DNA from 4 places in the Metabacillus sp. B2-18 genome. Region 2 is predicted to be linked to each of the others. Evidence: riboswitches for the same ligand, from Rfam matches in the RefSeq annotation. Region 2 holds a riboswitch; each other region holds the start of a gene.
What was found. Region 2 has a riboswitch for thiamine pyrophosphate ahead of LPC09_RS04930 (thiamine phosphate synthase). Riboswitches for the same ligand answer to the same signal wherever they lie in the genome.
Positions count from the first base shown of each region.

Region 1 (2,206 bases), 550 kb from region 2:
TGTAATTTTCCAGGTCCATATATGACGGTTGGAATTCCTGCGTCTCCTAACCATCCTCCGTCGGTTACGGTTGGTGAAACATCAACCATAGCTTGTGTTGATAAAAGCTGTTCATGGGTTGAGGCTAAACCTTTCACCCCAGGATGATTTTGATCTATCTCTAATGACGGAAAAATCTCGCCCCGATCAACGATCATTGATTTTCCTCCCCATTCAAATGTTGGAGGATTCTCTCTTAGCCAAGGATCTGCATGAGCAACATGGAGAATATGCTCTTCAATTTCTTTTATAATTTGCTCATGTGTTTCATTTGGATAATAATGAACAGTAATCCATAAACGGCATTCATCAGCAATAAATGCAGCATGTCTTCCTCCTTCAATTACTGCTGGATTTATTGTATTTGTACCAGGAGGATATCCAGGATAGCTTTTCGAAATTGCCCAATGCCTTTCAAGGTCTTGTAATCCATGAATAATATTTGTCATTTTTTCGATAGCACTGGCAGCAAAAAGTTTTCCGCCGGCATGTATCATTTGCCTTCTCGTTGCGTCATGATACGTTTTGTCACTCTTTACAGTGATCCAACCAGTAATAACGCCCCCTTGCCCTTGAATATGTAAATCACTTGTATCCACCACAACAGCAAAATCTGCTTTATATCCTTTTTTACAACATTCAAGAGTCCCAGCTTCCCCAACTTCTTCACCTATCACAGATTGTAAAATCAAATCACCAGGAAGGGTAATACCATGTTCGTGTATTAACTGAATAGCAAATAATGCACCAGCTAATCCACCCTTCATATCAGCTGCACCACGCCCAATAATCACACCATCTTTCACAACAGGGATAAACGGATCAACATCCCATTTTTCATCCTCACTAACTTCGGCCACATCTATATGACCGTTAATAATCAAGCTGTTATATAGATCGGGTTCCTTCCCTTTTAACACACCAACAACATTAGGATCGTTTGGATACACATCCCACAGATCAATGGTAAAACCTTTCTCTTCTAAAAACTCTGCAATAAATTGTTGTGCTTCATTTGTATTTCTAGCAGGTGGTGCAGGTGTTTTATATTCAATTAATCTTTTTAATAAGGAAACCAAATCCTCCTTGCGTTCATCAACGATATTAATTAACCGTTCTATTGGAATAGACAATGTTTTTCCCTCCTTTTTTAAAAATGCAGTAAAATAAAAAAACCACTTCTTTTTTAAGAAAAGAAGTGGTTTGAATCGAATAATGGTATAAAAATTAGTTATACTGCTACTAATTATAGCCAAATTTCGTTAAAGTCTATTTATTCAAACACCTCTTCCCTCCGCTAGTATTATCTAGATCAGGTAATAAGGGTCAAGGCGCACTGCCTCTCTCAGCTTAAAGCTCCCCTAGTGGTGAAAATCTATCGTATATGAAATTAGTAATTCACATTATTTTTAACACACTCAGAAATATTTGGCAACATCTTCTTTTTAAAATACACGAGAATAATTTATTGTGAAGCAGGGATATTACCCTCAAAATGTTGTTTTTGTTTCTGATCAAAAAGATTAAATATAAGACCAAAGATTGATGCAAGCACTTGCTGAAACAACATTCCCAAAACTACAGGTACAGCTACAGCCGGAGGAAAATATTGAACCGCAATTACAGCTCCTGCACTTATATTCCGCATTCCACCGGTAAACATCATGACTACTTTTGTTTCGCGGTCTCTTTTTAACAGAATTGACAGCATCCATGCTAAGAAATATCCAAAAGAAGCAAGTGTAAAAACAACAATAGCAATCATAACCAATTTTAAACTGAACTGCTTTAGATAGGGAGAAATAACAGCTCCATTCATCATAACAACGCAAGCAAGAGCAAGTTTTGAAAACGGCGCAAGATTTTTCCCTGCTTTAACACTTTTCCCTTTTGTCACAAAATTTGTAAACATTCCTAAAATAGACGGAATAACAACCATAAATAACAACCCATACATAATATCCATTGTATTTATTTGAATTTTTTGACCAACTAGAAAAGATAAAGTAAACGGAACAAGAAACGGCGACAATATTGTGTCAAACAAGATAATAGATAATGCTAAGCCTATACTCCCCTTATAGATTGTTACCCAAATAAAACTTGTAATCCCTGTTGGAATAACGCTAGCTAGCACTAATCCTGTCATTGTTAAATGATCATTTAC
Region 1 is NZ_CP088245.1:1,490,379-1,492,584, reverse strand. Features, by position in the region: gene LPC09_RS07525 (acetylornithine deacetylase) at 1-1,172, opposite strand, end outside; TPP riboswitch at 1,312-1,412, opposite strand; gene LPC09_RS07520 (bile acid:sodium symporter family protein) at 1,505-2,206, opposite strand, start outside.
Region 1: another riboswitch for thiamine pyrophosphate. It lies ahead of LPC09_RS07525 (acetylornithine deacetylase); the one in region 2 lies ahead of LPC09_RS04930 (thiamine phosphate synthase).

Region 2 (2,206 bases):
GTAAACTAGCAGATTTCGTAAATGCCGCACATACATGTATAGGAGAAACATGACCATCTTCTGGTATATAGAGCGCTCCTACGATCGAATCAGAAACATGTGGTTCATTTTGTAAAACTGTTTCTTTCGTGTGCCATTCTAATGTTTCGTAGGTATCAACAGCTTTCTTCAAAACTTTCGCTTCATTTTCTGTCATTGCTAGCTTATACATTCCTTTGTCAACTAGCTGAATATCTATCTGTGACAATTCTGAAAGTTCATCACGCAAAATGTGATAGTGTCTTTGGCTTTCTTTCGCAAACTGAAAAAAAGCATCATTGTTTTCCAATTCAGAATTTGCACCAAGCATGCCTGCAGCTGCACATGTAGCACCTGTACCACCTTTATGGCTATCTAATACAAGAACGGAGATTCCCTCTTTTGCAAGCTGATAAGCAATTGACTGTCCAATAATACCACCGCCAACAATTCCTACATCATATTGTTTTTGCATGGTAACCCCCCTCTTTTAAAGTGGTTAAAGCTCCGATTGGATCACTGGTCCCCATAACATAGGACATAACAGCAACACCATCAACGCTTACGTTGTTAAGCAACTTAATTGTATTAGGAGTAATGCCTCCAATCGCAATAACTGGAATGGTAATGTGCTCACAAATTTCAGCTAATTGTTCTACACCCCTTGGAGGTAATGCTGCTTTTGAATTTGTTTCAAAGATGTGACCAAATAACAGGTAATCAGCTCCCGCTTCCTCACATCGTAAAGCTTCTTCTAGCGAATGGACGGACCGTCCAATTCTTACGTGTGAATCAAAAGCTCTTACTACTTCAACAGGAAGGCCGTGTCCTGGTAAATGAACATTAGGGATATTATGTAATAAAGCAACATCAAGTCGATCATTGATCACAAGTTTTTCCTTCGGTACACCCCGCTGAAGCAAATTTGACACAAGTAACATGATGTCTGAAGCCGTTTTTTGTTTTTCCCGGATATGAATATAATCCACATCTTGATGGAGCATCGTAAGTTTCACTGTTAATTCATTTACCGTTTGCTTGCCATCTGTAATGACATGAAATTCCACTTTTTTCACCTTAATTCTTAGATAGTAAAGTTTTATAAGACGCAAAAAACCACTTTCCAATAGGGAAAGTGGTTTACATACACAAATAACCATGCTGTAGCCACTTCCCTACGCTGGTATCATCCAGATCAGGTTATAAGGGTCTTAAAGTCACACTTTAATCTCAGCCTCTATTTAAGGCTCCCCTAGCGGTTGTTTTGTTTCTCTCGTATTTACTTATTTCTATCATACCAAATGTTTGGAAACTTTCAAGAGTAAGATACCCTGATGTTTTTTAATTGATAAAAATTATATCAATTCCAACTCATGTTTAAGTTCATTTACATATTCTCTAGAGCCCGTCACAATTAGACGGTCTCCTAATTTCAGGTCTGTATCTCCATGTGGAACAATCGAATCTTTGCCTCTGAAAATACGGACAAAAATAATGTCTCCTGTAAACGGAAAGTTTCGTAGCAGGATGTTATCGTATTTTGCATTATTTAAGTTAATTTGATATAGAGTTGTTTCCTGATTTGTTAAGATTCTCATGACACTTGGCGCTTCAATTAAAGCACGAAGCATCGTTTTTGTTGAAAGAAGTGTAGAGAAAATATCAATACCTTCATCCTTTAATTGACTTGCTAAATCAGGTGAAGCCACACTGGCAATCACTCGGTCAACTTGCTCATTTTTTGCAGATAAGGCTATATCGGCATTTCGTTGTTCATCACCAGTAGCCACAACGATTAAGTCTACATCAAATGCGTTTTGTTCTTTTAATGTTTCAACCTGAAAATTATCAATTTCTCTAATTTCAAACAATGATTCAGAGATTTGTTTATCAATTTTATCTTGTTGAATATGATAAACCGTTGTTTCATAAAGATCTTGGTTTAGCTCTCTCGTAACAGGCAGTGACATTTGATTGGCACCAATAAAGGCAACCTTGATTTTTGTTGGCTTGCCATCGCTTTTTGGGAAGAGCTTTTTAAAGAAAATCGGAGTTACTATACTTGTAATAACAGCAACTAAAATAAGTGCACCTGACATTTCAGCTGTGATAATCTCCATTCTTTCCCCAATCGTAGCAGCAGCAATCACTAGAGAAAGCGTTGATGTTAAGAGAAAACCAGCTGCAA
Region 2 is NZ_CP088245.1:940,962-943,167, reverse strand. Features, by position in the region: gene thiO (glycine oxidase ThiO) at 1-493, opposite strand, end outside; gene LPC09_RS04930 (thiamine phosphate synthase) at 477-1,130, opposite strand; TPP riboswitch at 1,174-1,282, opposite strand; gene LPC09_RS04925 (monovalent cation:proton antiporter family protein) at 1,374-2,206, opposite strand, start outside.

Region 3 (2,206 bases), 590 kb from region 2:
GTAAATTGCGAGGTGTTCAGTGTGAAATCGCTAGATGCAGTTATAGAAGAATACCGAAAAAGAATGTTTTCAATCGCCAAAGAAGATGGAATTAGTTCACATCGAACATTGGTTGCTAGTCAAAACTTAGATGAATTATTAAATATTGAAATGAACAAAAATAATCCTTCACCTCTTAATAAGAAAAAATAAAATAGCTTTCTTAAAAATACACCATTTAATAAGGTTTTGGTGTATTTTTTTCTATTATAGACACAATGATAAATACATGAGGAAGTGATACTATTGAATCAAAAAATTATTTGGCTTAGTAAAGGAAAACCAACAACACTTATACATAAAGGAAAAGAATTTCGTTCAGGGATATGTAAAAATCAAGTAGAAAAACTTGAGGTAAAATCAAGCCATATTTTAGACGATGATGTAGCAAACCACGATTACCATGGAGGGTCTGAACGTGTAATTTGTGTTTATCCCTACGAACATTATGATTTTTGGGAGAATCTTTACAAACAATCTTTACCAAAGGCGGCTTTTGGAGAAAATCTAACAGTTTCAGGTATGAAAGAAACAGATGTTTGCGTAGGCGATATTTATCAAATTGGTGAAGTTGTAGTTCAAGTTTCACAAGGAAGATTCCCATGTTCAACTATTAACAAATATACCAATATCAACACAATATTAAATAAGATCGTTGAACATGGTTTTACCGGTTATTTCTTTCGTGTTTTAGAGGTAGGGAGGATCTCTTCGGATTCAAGTATTAAACTGATAAAAAAACATCCTGCAGGCATTTCAGTAGCTGCCATTCACCATACATTTTTCCATCATAAAGAGAATCTATCCCAAATTGAAAAGATTTTATCTCTTAGGGAACTTTCTGAAGAATGGCAGGTCCGTATGGAGAAGCTCCATCGACAATTGATGAAAAGATAAGGGTAACTCAAATCCCTCCTATTTTTCAAAAAATTCTGTTGACTACATGAACAATTATGATATGATTATAACTGATTTTAATTAAATTACCATTTTCTACTAGGGGAGTCCATTAGCCTGGACTGAGAGAGGAACGCGTTTGAAGTTCTTTGACCCTTTGAACCTGATCTGGATGATACCAGCGTAGGGAAGTAGCGACAATTGTAAAGGGATATGCGCGCACCCTTTTACAATTTTTACCTACTACCATTGAACGGGTTCTGAATTTCAGAACCCGTTTTTTATTTGCCTTCCGCTGATGTTGAATCGATCACTTTCATTTCAAGGAGGAGAAAGCATGAAGATAACAATTAAACAGCCATTTCCCGGAAGTAAAAAAGTTTATGTACAAGGTAGTAATCCTGACATTCAAGTTCCTGTAAGGGAAATTTCCCAGAGCATAACGAAGAATACATATGTTGAAGAAGTTAATCCACCTGTTCAAGTCTATGATACGAGTGGACCTTACACCGACATAACTGCTGAAATTGATATTCGAAAAGGCTTACCAAGAGTGAGAGAAAAATGGATCCTTGCTCGTAATGATGTTAAGCAATATGAGGGACGCGAAACTAAGCCCGAAGATAACGGATATAAAGCTTCTAGTGACCATACAAACATTGAGGTCTTTCCCTCTAATCACATACACCCTTTGGTGGCAAAAGACGGTAACCGAGTAACACAGCTTCATTACGCTAGAAACGGGGTTATTACACCTGAAATGGAGTTTATTGCGATCAGGGAGCAAATGGACCCCGAATTTGTACGTGAAGAAGTTGCATCAGGCCGTGCTATTATTCCGGCTAACATTAATCATCCCGAAACTGAGCCAATGATTATCGGGAGAAATTTTCATGTTAAGATTAATGCTAATATTGGGAATTCTGCTGTTACCTCTTCAATTGAAGAAGAAGTTGAAAAAATGACATGGGCAACCAGGTGGGGAGCAGACACGATAATGGACCTTTCAACTGGAAAAGACATTCATACAACCCGTGAATGGATTATCCGAAATTCCCCTGTTCCTGTTGGTACTGTACCTATCTATCAAGCATTGGAAAAAGTAAATGGAATTGCTGAAGATTTAACATGGGAAGTCTATCGTGACACGCTAATTGAACAGGCTGAACAAGGGGTTGATTATTTTACTATTCATGCTGGAGTTCTTCTTAGATATATCCCTTTAACAGCTAAGCGGACCACAGGAATTGTATCAAGAGGAGGCTCTATC
Region 3 is NZ_CP088245.1:1,527,036-1,529,241, reverse strand. Features, by position in the region: gene LPC09_RS07720 (aspartyl-phosphate phosphatase Spo0E family protein) at 22-192, shown strand; gene LPC09_RS07715 (MOSC domain-containing protein) at 286-936, shown strand; TPP riboswitch at 1,028-1,143, shown strand; gene thiC (phosphomethylpyrimidine synthase ThiC) at 1,274-2,206, shown strand, end outside.
Region 3: another riboswitch for thiamine pyrophosphate. It lies ahead of thiC (phosphomethylpyrimidine synthase ThiC); the one in region 2 lies ahead of LPC09_RS04930 (thiamine phosphate synthase).

Region 4 (2,206 bases), 2.2 Mb from region 2:
AATATATCACGTTTATTTTATAAACACAAGCACTTTTAAAAAAATAAAAAAGATGACAATCAGCCACCTTCATTCATTGCCCCTCTATAATATTGTTCTTCAAGCAAAGATATATTCTCGCGCTCTTTTAATTTACCTTCTTTATCTAAAATATCCTTTAATAATTTAAATGCTAAAATTTCAGGGGGGGTAATATCTTTCTTTAATGCTTCTGTGAGTATTAAAGGTGCTAACTCAATATGATATTCACAGAGTTCTTTACATTTATATAGTATTTTATCATCTTCCTCACTTTGAGCATAATACATTTTAACTAATTCCTGGTGGGCACGGTGCAAAATAAAAGGACGCTTCGTACGGTTAATGATTTCAATTAATAATTTTTCAGCAAGAAGATATTCCTTTGATTCAAAAGCCCAAGAAACATTTCCTAATAAAAAACCACAATCACTTCTTTTTGTTTTGGCATGACTGTCAGGGTGATCTAAATCCTTAGGCTGAATCCTTCCTCCAAAGGACCACTTTATACAATTTCTAATAAATGCTCTTTCATAACTTTGAAGACTATCCCAAAAATCATCAAGTTCTAATTGATGAATAATACCACCGTATTGTCTTTCTATTTTTGCTACTTTCATTTGTTTTATTAGTGCTGGATTTTTAAAGTTGAATAGTTTTTTAATACCCATACATTCACCTCTTGGACAATTCTGATGAATTATATGTTTTATTCTCACCTTTCATTACACTGTAGACTAAACTCTTATTTATTCTATATTTATAGTTGTAGTAAGCACAGAGATCCTGTATAGTAATGACTAAAATAAATATTTAAACCACAAGGGGAGCCTTTAAGCTGAGATTGAATGTTTACCATTCTAACCCTTTGAACCTGTTAGTTAATACTAGTGTAGGGATGTGGAAGATCATGTTTAAAGTAATGCTTGGATTATATGATCATTCCAATCATTGCTTTTTTATTTTGAGGCTAAAATAAGGTTGCCTTTTGGTTTGATGTAAAAGAGAGGTAATTAGTTTGCGAGGAAATCAACGTTTATTATTTTTAATCGAAGTTGCAATGTTAGCTTCACTGGCCTTTTTACTTGATTTATTATCAAGTGTTATTGGTAAGTTACCACAGGGCGGTTCCATTTCACTGGGCATGATCCCAATTTTTATCATTGCTTATGGTTGGGGAATAAAAGGAGGACTTCTAACTGGTTTGTTACTAGGCCTTTTACAAGCTGTTCTTGGTAATCCTTATATTGTCCATCCTGTTCAAGGGTTTCTTGATTACTACCTGGCATTTACTGTTGTTGGGTTTAGTGGAGTCTTCTTCAAGCAGATTCAAAACGCTTTTCAAAATAATAGTAAAAAATTAGCGATTCTTTATATAACACTTGGGGCATTACTTGGAAGCTTACTAAGAATGGTCGCACATGTTGTTGCGGGTGTTGCATTTTTTGCGTCGTTCGCACCTGAAGGTACTCCTGTACTAACATACTCTATTGTTTATAATGCTTCTTATATGATTCCAACAATGATCGTTTCTGCAATTGTTGTTAGTTTACTATTAGTAACTTCTCCTAGATTAATAATAAGAAAATAACTCTAACAAAACCTTGGCCCCTCGCCAAGGTTTTTCTATTTTTCATAAATAATTAGTAATCATCATAGTAAACACTATTAACTCTATGAAACCCCTTATTACCTTATCTCTCCGCACGAATAAATTCTACTTTGTAGAAAAACATTCATATTTTCAATTCTTTCGGCATCTATTAATAGAAATAATAGATTTATAAACGGAGGAAAAAGAGATGACTATATCTTATGGAATTATATTATTAACATTATTTCTATCACTATTTCATTTCTCTTATGGCTATAAAGAGGCAATTCGAATTAGTAATGAAGAGGGTCCTGTTCAAGGCTTGTCTTTAATATTTAGCATTCCTTTAGGTTTTACCTTTGCTTACTTATGTTCGATTTTCTACATTTCATCTTAATTTTAAAAACTCGTCAAACGGCGAGTTTTTTTGAAAAATCTTATGCACGTCCTTACCTTCAAACGTCATTTTTACCACTCCTGCTTCATAAATATCAATAAAGATTCACCTTTGCAGGAGGTTGCTTTGGAGACATTTAAATTGGTATGTAAAAACCTTATATACTCCAGCTTTACTCTTATTTTACTATTTGTATG
Region 4 is NZ_CP088245.1:3,889,431-3,891,636, forward strand. Features, by position in the region: gene LPC09_RS19770 (hypothetical protein) at 60-689, opposite strand; TPP riboswitch at 832-934, shown strand; gene thiT (energy-coupled thiamine transporter ThiT) at 1,037-1,609, shown strand; gene LPC09_RS19780 (hypothetical protein) at 1,821-2,009, shown strand.
Region 4: another riboswitch for thiamine pyrophosphate. It lies ahead of thiT (energy-coupled thiamine transporter ThiT); the one in region 2 lies ahead of LPC09_RS04930 (thiamine phosphate synthase).